2 regions of the Salipiger sp. PrR003 genome follow, and region 2 is predicted to be linked to the other one. Evidence: riboswitches for the same ligand, from Rfam matches in the RefSeq annotation. Region 2 holds a riboswitch; the other holds the start of a gene.

Region 1 (6,278 bases), on a different contig from region 2:
CCATGGCCCCTACGGCACCGGCCTGTCGCAGCTTTTCAACGGTATGGGCGGCGCGGAGTACATCGCCTCGATCCTCACCGGCTACACCGGCGAGACCAAGGTCGAAGCGGGCACCACCTTCTATGAAAACCATGCCTTCTCGACCGGCTGGATCGCCATGGCCCCGCCGCTCGCGGGCGAGGACGTGGAATTCGCCGACGGGCACTCGAACGAGCTGCACCACGAGGCACAGGATGTGGCGGCCTTCCTTATGTGGACCGCCGAGCCGAAGATGATGGCGCGCAAGCACGCGGGCTTCGTCGGGGTTCTGTTCCTGACGCTGCTGTCGGTGCTGCTGTACCTGACCAACAAGCGCATCTGGCGCCCGATCAAGCACAAGCCGGAGTGAGCCTCGGCTGACGCGAAACAGAAGGCCCCGCCGTTTGGCGGGGCCTTTTGATTCGGAATCGCTGCCAAGCCACCCGGCTCGGGCTGCACTACTGGCCCAGATAGGCCCGCAGCGCCTCCGGAGGGGCGTCGAACAGCGCCTGCGTCTCGACCGGGGGATGGGCGACACCCTCGGCGACCAGCACCGTTTCCTCGGCAAAGCGCCGGGCGTCCTGCGGGTCGTGGCTGACCAGCAGCACCAGCGCGCCGAGTTCGCCGGCCACCTCCTGCACCAGATCGAGCATCTGCACCTTCAGCGCCGGTCCCAGCGCGGCAAAGGGCTCGTCGAGGGCGAGGATGGGCCGGGCCTGCAACAGAACCCGCGCCAGCGCGGCCCGGCTCTGCTGCCCGCCCGAGAGCGCGCCCGGCTTGCGTTCCGAGAGGCCGCCGAGGCCCACGCGCTCCAGCGCCGACTCGAGCTTGCGCGCCTCCTCCGTCGTCAGCCGCCCGCCGCCGGGGCGCAGGGCCAGGCCAAGGTTCCGGGCAAGGTTCAGGTGCGGGAAGAGGTTGTTCTCCTGAAAAAGCATCGCCACGGGGCGCCGGTCGGGCGGGGTGGCGGTGATGTCCTGCCCCCGCCAGAGCAGGCGACCGTACTTTGTCGCAAGGAACCCTGCGATCAGGTCGAGCAAAGTCGATTTGCCCGCGCCAGAGGGGCCGATGATCGCCACCCGGCGCCCGGGCGCGAGAGAGAAGTTCGCCGAGAGGCTGTAGTCGCCCTCGGTGAAGCGCAGATTTTCAAGCGTCAGCATTGGCGCGGCCTCCCCGGTCGCAGAGCCAGAAGGCCCCGAAGCTGAAGATCAGCAGGAGCAGCGCCGCCCCCGCCGCTGCCTCCATCTGGTAGGAGCCCATCAGCCGGTAGACCTGCAGGGGCAGGGTCGCCCGCTCGGGGTCGGCAAAAAGCGCGATGACGCCGAGATCGCCGATCGACAGCGCTGCAGTCAGACCCGCGGCAAAGCCCAGCGGGCGGCGCAGGCGGGGCAGCAGCACCAGCCGGATCCAGGCCAGCGGCGTCAGCCCGAGCGCCTGCGCGAGCCGCGCATAGTCGGCGCGCACCGCCTCGGCCTCGGGGCGCAGGATGCGCAGGGCGAAGGGCAGGGCGACGAGCGCGTTGACCAGCGTGGTGACCGGCAGCGCCAGCGACAGCGGGTTGACGAAGGGGCGCACGATGAGGAAGAGCCCGGTGCCCAGCACCAGCGGCGAGACCGCGAGACCGACGAGCCCCATCCATTCGCCCCAGCGGGTCGAGAGGGGCAGCGCCCAGGCCAAACAGAGCAGCGTCGAGACCAGCGCCACGGCAAGCGAGTTCCACGCGGCCTCCCACGAGCCCGTGCCAAGCTGCGCCAGCCCGGGCAGGCCGCGCGCGACAACCATCCCGAGCGGCGCCAGTAGGAAAAGCGCGGCGAGGGCGATCCATACGGCATCCATGACGCGGGACAGGCCCGTGCGCCCGTCCCAGCGGGTGACCATCCGGTCGAGCCCCGCCCCGAAGCCGCCGCCGGTGCCGAGCCTCAGGGCCACCAGCCCGGCCGCCAGCGCGAGGCCGAGCTGGATCACCGAGAGCAGCGCCGCCCGGCCGAGGTCGAAGTCGAAGCGCGCCGCCTGGTAGATTGCCAGTTCCACCGTCGTGGCGCGCGGCCCGCCGCCCAGCGTCAGCGCCACGGCAAAGCTCGACAGGCAGATGACGAAGATCACCGCGAAGGCCCCGGGCGCGATGCGTAGCAGCATGGGGGCTTCCAGCGTGCGGAACATGGCCCGGGGCGAGAGGCCCAGCGAAGCGGCAAGCCGGAAGCGCTCGGCGGGGATCGCCAGCCAGCCCTGCAGCAGCAGCCGGGTCGCGAGCGGCAGGTTGAAGAAGACATGCGCCAGCAGCACACCGTGCAGCCCGTAGATGCTGAAGCCCTTCAGGCCGAGCGCCCGCAGGGTGCCGTTGATCAGGCCGTTCTGGCCGAAGACCGCGATCAGCCCCAGCACCCCGACGATGGTCGGCAGGATAAAGGGCGCACCCAGCAGCGAGATCAGCAGCCCGCGCCCCGGGAAGCGCCGCCGGGCCAGCGCGCGGGCGACCGGGATCGCCAGCGCCACCGAGAAGGCAGCCGAGAGCAGCGATTGCCAGAGCGTGAAGCGCAGCGCCTGCCAGTCGCCGGGGCCGAGCGTGCCCCAGCCTCCGGCGCGGGCCAGCACCGCGGCGACCGGGCCGAGCACCAGGGCCAGCACCAGCCCTGCCGCGATCAGCGCGGCGCTTATTGCGAGAGGCCGCGACGCCATGCCTCGATGGCCTCGTCGCGCAGCGCGGCGGCCTCGTCCTCGGAGTAGAACAGCACCTTGCTCGGCAGCTCGAGCTCCTTGAACCCCTCGGGCCACTCATCATGCGGCAGGGCCGCGGGGAAGGACCAGTTGCCGGTGGCGATCATCTGCTGGAAATCGGGGGTCAGGAGGAATTCCATGAACTCTTGCGCCAGCTCGGGTTGGTCGCTGGTGGCCACTTTCGCGGCCAGCTCGACCATGAAGTAGTTGCCCTCGGGGAAGATCAGCGCCTTCTTGCTGTGATCGTCCTCGGCGATGATGTGATAGGCGGGCGAGGTGGTGTAGCTCAGCACCATGTCGGCCTCGCCGTCGGTGAAGAGCCCGTAGCTTTCCGACCATCCCTTGGTGACGGTCAGGATCTTCGGGGCGAACTTGCGCCAGGCGTCCTCGGCCCTATCGCCGTAGATGGATTGCACCCAGAGCGCCATGGCAAGGCCCGAGATCGAGCTGCGCGGGTCCTGAATGACGATCTTCAGATCGTTTGGCGCGTCAAGCAGCGCGTCGAAGCTCTGCGGCGGCTCAGGCAAACGGCTGCTGTCGTAGACGAAGGCCGTCTCGCCGTAGTTGTACGGAAGGAAGGTGTCGTCGGTCCAGTCGATCGGCAGGGTCAGCGGCGAGAGGTCCACGCCATGCGGCGCGAAGAGGCCGCTCTCGCGCGCCCTCTTGGTCACGTCGGTGTTGAGGCCGAAGACCACGTCGGCCTCGGTCCGCTCCCCCTCGAGCAGCAGGCGCGGCAGCAGGTCGCCGGGCTTGAACTGCAGGTCGCAGCCGCAGCGCGCCTCGAACATCTCCTCGATCTTCGGGCCGGGACCCCACTCCGAGACGACGTAGTCGCCGGCGTAGACGGTCAGAACGGGCTCCTGCGCCAGCGCCGTGCTGGCAAAGAGACATCCCGCTGCAAAACTGATGGCCTTCATGGCATCCTCCAAATTTGCGGCGAGAGGGCAAGATGGGCCGAGGGGCGCTGCGCCCGGGGCCGTGACCTTCCCTCCGCCGGTGTTAACCGGGTCAGGTTCAACGGGTTCGCGATTTGCATCTCAGCCGGCGCTTGCGCGGGCGGCACCCCGAGGTAGCGCAAGACCTAGCCGGGGTGGGGGCGTCTGGCAAGGTCATTCGCCTCGGGCCCGGCCATGCGCGACCTCGGGGTGCGGCGAGACAATTCCCTTGAGGCATGGGCCGCTCTGGCCTAACAGACTGGCCTGAACGGCGAGCCCGCGGCGCGGGCTTTCGCAAGCTTGCACCCGGACGGCACGACACAGGAGACCCGACCATGAGCCTCAACACCTTCGGCCATCTCTTCCGCGTGACCACCTGGGGCGAGAGCCACGGACCGGCACTTGGTGCCACGGTGGACGGCTGCCCGCCGGGCGTGCCGATCGACGAGGCGGCGCTGCAGAATTGGCTCGACCTGCGCAAGCCGGGGCAGAACAAGTACACCACCCAGCGGCGCGAGCCCGACGCGGTGAAGATTCTTTCGGGCGTGTTCGAAGGGCAGACCACCGGCACGCCGGTGCAGCTGATGATCGAGAACACCGACCAGCGTTCAAAGGACTATTCCGAGATCGCGGCGAAGTTCCGACCGGGCCATGCCGACATCACCTACTTCCAGAAATACGGCATCCGCGACTATCGCGGCGGCGGCCGCTCCTCGGCGCGCGAGACCGCGGCGCGGGTGGCGGCGGGCGGTCTGGCGCGCGCGGCGCTGGCCGAACTGGCACCGGGGCTGCAGATCACCGGCTACATGGTGCAGATGGGCCCGCAAGCCATCGACCGGTCGCGCTTCGACTGGGAGGAGATCGCCCGCAACCCGTTCTGGTGCCCGGATGCCGAGGCGGCCGAGGGCTGGGCGGACTACCTCGACGGGCTGCGTAAATCCGGGGACAGCGTCGGTGCGGTGATCGAGGTGACGGCGCGCGGCGTGCCGGCCGGGCTGGGTGCGCCGATCTACGGCAAGCTCGACACCGATCTCGCGGCGGCGATGATGTCGATCAACGCGGTGAAGGCGGTGGAAATCGGCGAAGGCATGGCGGCGGCCACGCTGACCGGCACCCTGAACGCCGACGAGATCACCATGGGGCCGGACGGGCCGGTTTACAGCTCGAACCACGCGGGCGGCATTCTTGGCGGGATTTCCACGGGTCAGGACGTGGTGGTGCGCTTCGCGGTGAAGCCGACCTCGTCGATCCTGACCCCGCGCAAGACGGTGACAGAGAGCGGCGAGGAGACGGAGATCGTCACCAAGGGGCGGCATGACCCGTGCGTCGGTATCCGCGCGGTGCCGGTGGGCGAGGCAATGATGGCCTGCGTGATCCTTGATCACCTGTTGCTGCATCGCGGCCAGATCGGCGCGAACCGCGGGCATATCGGCTGAGCCCAGGCGACGACGATCTGGCTTTGTATCCCTGCGGGCGTGACTGCCGCCCCAGCGATGTGACGCAGCCTGGCGAAGGTGCGCCATCACCCCCGCGTCAGCTGCGGCCATTCTGAGGAGCGGCGCCGTGGGCCGGCGCGCGGCACCTCAGAACTCTTCCCAGCTCACGTCATCCCCGGCCCCCGCCCTCGCAGGCGCGGGCGTGGCCGGGCCCACGCTCGGCGGCGCGGGCTCGAAGTTCTCGATCGGCACCGCCAGCGGGGTGACTTCGGAGCTGTCGGAGAGTTCCGCGCCCGAGAAGCGGTTGAGTTGCGACAGCAGACGGTCGGCTTCGCTGTTGAGCTGGTCGCTGGCGGTGCTCGTCTCGCCGACCATGGCGGCGTTCTGCTGGGTGACCTTGTCGAGTTCCGCCACGCCGACGTTGATCTCTTGCAGGCCGGCGGCCTGTTCCTTGGCGGCGGTGGCGATCTCGGCGACAAGTTCGGAGACCTCGCTCACATTGCGCACGATGTCAGAGAGCGCCGTGCCCGTCTGTTCCACGAGTTGACCGCCATCCTTGACCTGTTGCGAGCTATTTGACACCAGCGCCTTGATTTCCCGTGCGGATTCCGACGCGCGTTGTGCCAGGGACCGGACCTCGGAGGCGACCACGGAAAAGCCCTTGCCCGACTCGCCGGCGCGGGCTGCCTCGACCCCGGCGTTGAGCGCCAGGAGGTTGGTTTGGAAGGCAATATCGTCGATGACGCCGATGATCTGGGTGATCTGGTCGGAGGAGGCGGCGATGGAGCCCATGGCCGCGAGTGCCTTCTCCATGACCGCGCCGCCCTCTTCGGCGCGGCGGCGGCCCTCTCCGACGCGGCGGTCGGCGTCCTCGGCGCGGTCGGCGGCGGCGCGGACGCTGGAGGAGAGCTGCTCCAGCGCGGCCGCGGATTCCTCGAGCGTGGCGGCTTGCACCTCGGAGCGGCGCGACATGTCGCGGGACATGTTGGACAGTTCCTTGGAGTTGCGCTGCACCGTATCAGCGGAGGCCCGCAGCGAGCTGACCAAAGTGCCGATTCCCTCGGAGAGCGCGTTGAAATCTTCGCAGAGCTGAACCGCGCTGTGATCGAGGCTGCGCCACTCTTCGGCGTCGAGCCGGTGGCTGGCATCCCCGCGCGAGAGGTTTCCCATAGCGGTG
Region 2 (6,278 bases):
ATCATCTTCCAGAAGGCGGCGCCCGCCCCCTCGGCGCCTTCGCGGCGCAAGGACACAGTTGCGACCCCGGCGCCGCTCTCGCGGAAGGCTTGCTCGAGGATCGCGGGGCTTGGGTATTGCGCGGTGCCCAGCATCAGCGGGTTGGGCAATTGGGTGCCGTAGAAGGGTTTCATGGTCATCCTCCCTGCATGGGGGCGAGAATTTCGACGCGGTCGCCGTCGTGTAGTGGATGCGAGGCGCGCAGAGCGGCCGGGACGAAGGTCTCGTTCACTGCCGTGGCGACCCGCCCGGAGACACCGCGTTCTTCGAGCAGTCCCGCGAGGGTCGTGGCGGCCACGTCGTGGGGCGCGCCGTTAATCACGATCTTCATCGACCATCTCCGTGTGAAGGTTGCTGAGGGCAAGATCGGCCACGCCGCGCGCCAGCGCGGGGGCCAGCAGGTAGCCGTGGCGATAGAGGCCATTGGCGTAGATCCGGCCGCCGATCCGGCGGATGCGGGGCAGGTTGTCGGGAAAGGCGGGGCGCAAGTCGACGCCGATCTCGAGCACCTCGGCCTCGCCGAAGGCGGGGCTCAGCGCATAGGCGGCGCTGAGCAGCTCGAGCATCGATCGCGCGGTGATCCGGCGGCGGTCTTCGCTCTCGATCATCGTCGCGCCCAGCATGTAGACGCCGCTCCCGCGGGGGACGATGTAGAGCGGGATGCGCGGGTGGAGCAGGCGCACCGGACGCGAAAGCGTCACGTCCGGGCAGCGGATCACCAGCATCTCGCCCTTCACTCCGCGCAGGTCGTGCAGGGTGTCGCGCGCGCTCAGGCCCCGGCAGTCGATGGCATTCTGCAGGTCCTCGGGCGCCTCGGTCGCGTGAAACGCCACGCCGCGCGCCTGCAGGTCGGCGTAAAGGTCGGCCAGCGCTTGGCGAGGGTTCAGATGCGCCTCGTCCTCGAAAAAGAGCCCCTTCGGGTAGCCATGCAGGTCAGGCTCGAGCTCGGCCAGCTCGGCGTCGACCTCGCGGAAGCCGGTGGTGCGGCGCGCAAAGCGGCGCAGGTCGGGCAGGTCGCGTCGCCCGGCGACGACCAGCGTGCCGCAGCGCGCCACCGTGGTACGCTGCTGCCACCAGCCGATCGCCTGCTGGCCGAGCCGGAGCACCGGCTCTTCGGCGTTTTCATATTCGCACCATGGCGCCAGCATGCCGCCCGCCCACCACGAGCAGCCATGCGGCCCGGGCGGGCCCGCCGGGTCGAACACCTGGACCTTGGCACCGCGCGCGGCGAGTTCGCTGGCCACCGCGAGGCCCGCGACGCCGGATCCGATGACCGAGAACATCGCCTCAGCTCCAGACATGGTGGAAGTGGTGCAGCGGCCCATGGCCGTGACCGACATTCAGCCCGTCGGCCGCCGCAATCGCCTGCTGGACGTAGCGGTGCGCCTCGGCGGTGGCCTCCGCGAGAGGCTGCCCCTTCGCAAGACCGGCAGCGATGGCCGAGGAGAGCGTGCAGCCGGTGCCATGGGTGTTGCGGGTGTGCTGACGCGGGGCGGTGAAGCTGGCCAGAACTTCGCCGCCCGAGATCAGGATATCCTCGCAGAGCGCGCCCTCGGCGTGGCCCCCCTTCATCAGGACAGCCTGCGCACCGCCCGCGCAGAGCGCCTTGCCCTGGTCGATCATCTCCTCCGCGGTGCTGGCGAGGGGCAGACGCAGCAACGCGGCGGCCTCGGGCAGGTTCGGGGTCACGAGGGTCGCACGGGGGGCAAGTTTCTCGCGCAGCGCCGCCACGGCGTCAGGGGCAAGCAGAGCGTCTCCGGACTTTGCGATCATCACCGGATCGAGCACGATGGCGCCGCCATATCCCGCGAGAGCGCGGGTCACGCAGTCGATGATATCCGGCGTCGCCAGCATTCCGATCTTGACCGCGCGCACGTCGAGATCGCTCAGCACGGCGCTGATCTGCGCCTCGATGATGTCTTGCGGGATGGCGTGCACGGCGGATACGGCGCAGGTGTTCTGGGCGGTCACCGCGGTGATGACGCTGGCGCCGTAGACACCAAGCGCGGACATGGTCTTCAGGTCCGCCTGGATGCCCGCGCCGCCGCTGCTGTCGGATCCGGCTATGGTCAAAGCGACATGCGCCAAAGGGTGCTCCTCCAAAAACAAGGGCACCGCGCATGGAAAACGTCCGATAGCTATAGACCGTTCCCTACGCCGGTATTGCCCGGATCAGGTTCGATGGGTTAGCGCGTTCGCGCCTCTCAGCCTTTTCGAGGCACCCCAACGGTACGCAAATGGGTAGCAACGCGACGGACCGAAGTCAAACCGGCTGGCACAATCTCGGTGCGCCCACGCCGCACCGTTGTTGCCGGTCGGGCCTTCTAACCCTTGTCGGGGCGCCGTGTCGCGAGATCAGCGAGGCTCTGATCGCGCTTGATCGCACGGGTGATCACGGAGGTCCGGGTGCGGATGACTCCGGGAAAGCGCGCGATCTCGTAGCGGATGAGAGTGTCCATCTCGGCCATGTCGCGGGCGATGACATGAAGGGCATAGTCGGCGTCGCCCGTCGTGGCGTGGCATCGCCAGATCGAGGGATGGCGCGTCACTTCGCGCTCGAATGCTTCCGCAGCTTCGAAATCGAGCGTCACTGTGATGTTGGCCTCGAGCCCGAATCCCAGGGCCGCTGGGTCGAGCACGGCCTTGTAGCCGGTGATCGCACCGGCCAGCTCAAGGGCCTTGACGCGTTTCCAGACCGGGGTTTTCGACATCTGCAGCCGGTCTGACAGCTCGGCGAAAGACAGGCGCGCGTCTGCTTCGAGGAGTCCCAGGATTTTCAGATCGACGGCATCCATTCGTTCTCTCCGATCCGCGAACGTGAGGTGATTCGTTCCCAAATTTCCCCGAAAATACGCGGAATGAGAATAATGATTTCCCAGATTAGGGGAACATGTCGGGATATCCAACAGTGGAGCTGCAGATGAAATCCCGCGCCGAGTATCACGAGATGATCGAGTCCCCGAAGATGCTGGACTATGGCGTCTATCTGGATGTGGCCAAGCTCCTGGATTGCCAGAAACCGCTGGCCGAGATGTGCAACGCCGACGAGCTGCAATTCCAGATCGTCCACCAGGTCGAAGAGCTTTGGATGAAGCTGATGGCCTACACGCTGGTCGACGTGATGGCCTACCTCGACGAAGGCAACACCCACCGGGTCGTGACACTCATGGGGCGGGTTCACCGTCTGATGCGGCTGATGACGGCGCAGCTCGATGTGCTGGAGACGATGTCGCCGCGCGAATACCAGGAAATCCGCCTGCAGCTTGGCAACGGATCCGGCCAGGAAAGCCCGGGCTTCCAGACGCTGCTGCGCATGCCCAACGATCTGTGGAGCGCCTACAAGGCGACCTATCTCGATGGCAAGGGGCTGACCGTCGCGGAGGTCTACGACGCCAAGTACGATCACGGCGAGAGCTATGTCGTCGCCGAGGCCCTGGTCGAGTATGATGAGCTGTTCCAGAAGTTTCGCGCCATGCACCTTTTCCTCATCCACCGGTCGATCGGGCTGGGGTCAAGATCGTTGAAGGGGCGCCCCGTGGGGCTGCTGGAAGCGGGCGCCAAGCACCGATTCTTTCCCGAGCTCTGGGATGTGCGCTGCGATATGACCGACGCGTGGGGCGCGAGCTACGGGGTCGTGCGCGAGGCCATTCACGACAAGCCGCAGAAGCCCGTCGTCGCCGGGGGCTGCCCGATGGGCTGAGGCACCGATCGGGCCTTCCCGTCGTCTCCTGCCTGCCGGTCAGGAGGCCGCCGGAGTACGCCGCCGGCTCAGTGGCCGAAGATCTGGCTCAGGAAAAGCTTGGTGCGGTCGTTCTGCGGGGCGCTGAAGAAGGGTTCCGGCGCATTCTCTTCGATGATCTGGCCGCGATCCATGAAGATGACGCGGTCCGCGACCTGCCGCGCGAAGCCCATCTCGTGGGTGACGCAGAGCATGGTCATGCCGTCCTGGGCAAGGCCAACCATGGTGTCGAGGACTTCCTTGATCATCTCGGGGTCGAGCGCCGAAGTCGGTTCGTCGAAGAGCATGATCCGGGGCTTCATGCAAAGAGAGCGCGCGATCGCCACCCGTTGTTGCTGGCCGCCGGAAAGTTGGCCGGGGTACTTGTTGGCCTGATCGGCGATGCGCACGCGCTCAAGGTAGTGCATCGCGGTGTCAATCGCCTCGCTGCGCGAGGCCTTGCGCACGGACATGGGTGCGAGGATGCAGTTCTCGAGGATCGTCATGTGCGGGAAGAGGTTGAACTGCTGGAAGCACATGCCGACTTCCGAGCGGATGCGACTGATGTTTTTCGTGTCGGAGGTCAGCTCCACCCCCTCGACGGTGATGACGCCCGCCTCGTGCGCCTCGAGCCGGTTTATGCAGCGGATCAGCGTGGATTTTCCGGAGCCGGACGGGCCGGCGATGACGATCCGCTCGCCTTGGTCAACCGTCAGGTTGATATCCTTAAGCACATGGAAATTGCCGTACCATTTGTTGAGGCCGGAGATCCGGATCGCAGGGGCAGGGGCCTTGGTCATCAGTCAGTCCTGTCGGAAAAGTCGGGAAATCGGGGTGTTTTCCTGCGCCGTCACGAGACGGGGTGCAGGCGCCGGTAGCTTTCTTCGCCCGCGAGGACGAAGCGCAGGAACAGCAATTCGACCTGAGCCCCGTTGCGCGTGGTGAAGGCCGAGACCATCTGCCGGTGGAAATCCACAAGCGTCTGGTGCGAGGCCGAGTCGTGCAGCGTCGCGAGGCGGACGCATTGGATTTGTGCGATGTATCGCAGGATGGTCTCGCGCAGGGCGGTGTTCGGCACCCCCATGATCCAGATCCGGCGGATGTCTTCCGAAGCGGCATAGAGCGCTTCCACATCGCCTGTTTCCAGCGTCCGTTCCGAGCGGGCGACGGCGGCGGCAAGGGCATCCAGATCCGCGTCCGTCAGCTCGGAGGTGGCGAGCGCCGCGGCGCGCGGCTCCAGCAGCCGGCGAAGCTCGAAGATCTCGAGGATTTGCGACTGGCTCAGGTTGGGCAGCGCAAAGCCGCGGGTGGTGCTTTCGAGATAGCCCTCGTGGGTCAGGCGCATGAGCGCGTCCCGCACGGGCATCCGCGAGACTGCGAATTCCTCAGCGATCGCGAGGTCGATCAGCCGATCTTCATGGGTGATCTCGCCGCGCTGAAGCCGCCCGAGGTAGGTCTCGTAGATCGCGTCCTTGATGTGACGCTTTGGGCGCTCCGTCATTCTGCGTTCCATGCCAAGCTGTATACTGATATTGAAGCCATTCTGGCCTTTTCTGCGCCATAGCGCAATAAATAAGCTTTAGACTTAAAGAAAATGTTTGAATCAGTATACGGATAGTGCAATCGGTAGTCACACAGAACGGCACGAATGTGCTTCACGCCACAACAGGAAGACACCATGACCCCCAGACGACAGACCCTTGCGGGCCTTGCCCTCGCCGCTTTCGCCGCCCTGTCGGCCGCGCCCGTGCTGGCGGCGGACGCGCTGAAGATCGGCTCCTATCCCGCCAACCCGCCGTGGGAATTCAAGAACGAGGCCGGTGCCTTCGAGGGCTTCGAGGTCGACATTGTCGAGGAAATCGCGGCGCGGCTCGGCACCACCGCCGAGATCACCGGCCTCGACTTCCGCGCGCTCTTCGTCGCCACGGCGTCGGGCCGGGTGGACGCGGTGATCTCCTCGCTGAGCATCACCGAGGATCGGCTGCAGGCCCAATCCTTCACCCAGCCCTATTTTTCGGGTGCGCTTGGCGTCGCGGCGAAGGCGGGCACGGACATCGCCGGGCAGGAGGATCTGCGCGGCAAGCGCATCGGCTCGATCGCGACGTCTTTCCCGGAAACCTGGATCAAGGAGCGTGAGGATGAGCTGGGGTACAAGTCCTACGCGAGCTACGATTCCACCGCGAACCTGCTCACCGATCTGCGCAGTGGCCGGATCGATGTTGCGGTGAACGACATCGTCGGCCTGCGCTATGCCTTCACCCAGGCCCAGATGGGTGACCTGAAGGTCGCCTTCGACATCCCGACAGGCGACAAGTTCGCGATCATGATGCCGAAGAATTCCGATCATCTGCAGGCGTTCAACGACGCCATTTCGGCGATGAAGGAAGACGGCACCATGGCCGGCATCTACGAAAAGTGGTTCGGCGAAGCCCCCGCCGAGGGCAGCCTGACGGTGACCCCGCTGCCGATCCCGACGTCCGCCGAGTGACACGCTGCCTTGGAAGGGCGCGCCGCGCCCCTC

The links. Region 2 has a riboswitch for thiamine pyrophosphate ahead of thiD (bifunctional hydroxymethylpyrimidine kinase/phosphomethylpyrimidine kinase). Riboswitches for the same ligand answer to the same signal wherever they lie in the genome.
Region 1: another riboswitch for thiamine pyrophosphate. It lies ahead of G0D83_RS20775 (thiamine ABC transporter substrate binding subunit); the one in region 2 lies ahead of thiD (bifunctional hydroxymethylpyrimidine kinase/phosphomethylpyrimidine kinase).

What each region holds. Positions count from the first base shown of each region.
Region 1 is NZ_JAAGOV010000055.1:30,797-37,074, forward strand. Features, by position in the region: gene G0D83_RS20760 (cytochrome c1) at 1-388, shown strand, start outside; gene G0D83_RS20765 (ATP-binding cassette domain-containing protein) at 477-1,175, opposite strand; gene G0D83_RS20770 (thiamine/thiamine pyrophosphate ABC transporter permease ThiP) at 1,162-2,691, opposite strand; gene G0D83_RS20775 (thiamine ABC transporter substrate binding subunit) at 2,667-3,647, opposite strand; TPP riboswitch at 3,699-3,807, opposite strand; gene aroC (chorismate synthase) at 4,001-5,101, shown strand; gene G0D83_RS20785 (methyl-accepting chemotaxis protein) at 5,249-6,278, opposite strand, start outside.
Region 2 is NZ_JAAGOV010000027.1:8,456-14,733, reverse strand. Features, by position in the region: gene G0D83_RS04615 (thiazole synthase) at 1-173, opposite strand, end outside; gene thiS (sulfur carrier protein ThiS) at 176-370, opposite strand; gene G0D83_RS04605 (FAD-dependent oxidoreductase) at 354-1,322, opposite strand; gene thiD (bifunctional hydroxymethylpyrimidine kinase/phosphomethylpyrimidine kinase) at 1,327-2,127, opposite strand; TPP riboswitch at 2,172-2,275, opposite strand; gene G0D83_RS04595 (Lrp/AsnC family transcriptional regulator) at 2,364-2,834, opposite strand; gene G0D83_RS04590 (tryptophan 2,3-dioxygenase family protein) at 2,960-3,739, shown strand; gene G0D83_RS04585 (amino acid ABC transporter ATP-binding protein) at 3,808-4,557, opposite strand; gene G0D83_RS04580 (GntR family transcriptional regulator) at 4,608-5,258, opposite strand; gene G0D83_RS04575 (ABC transporter substrate-binding protein) at 5,436-6,245, shown strand.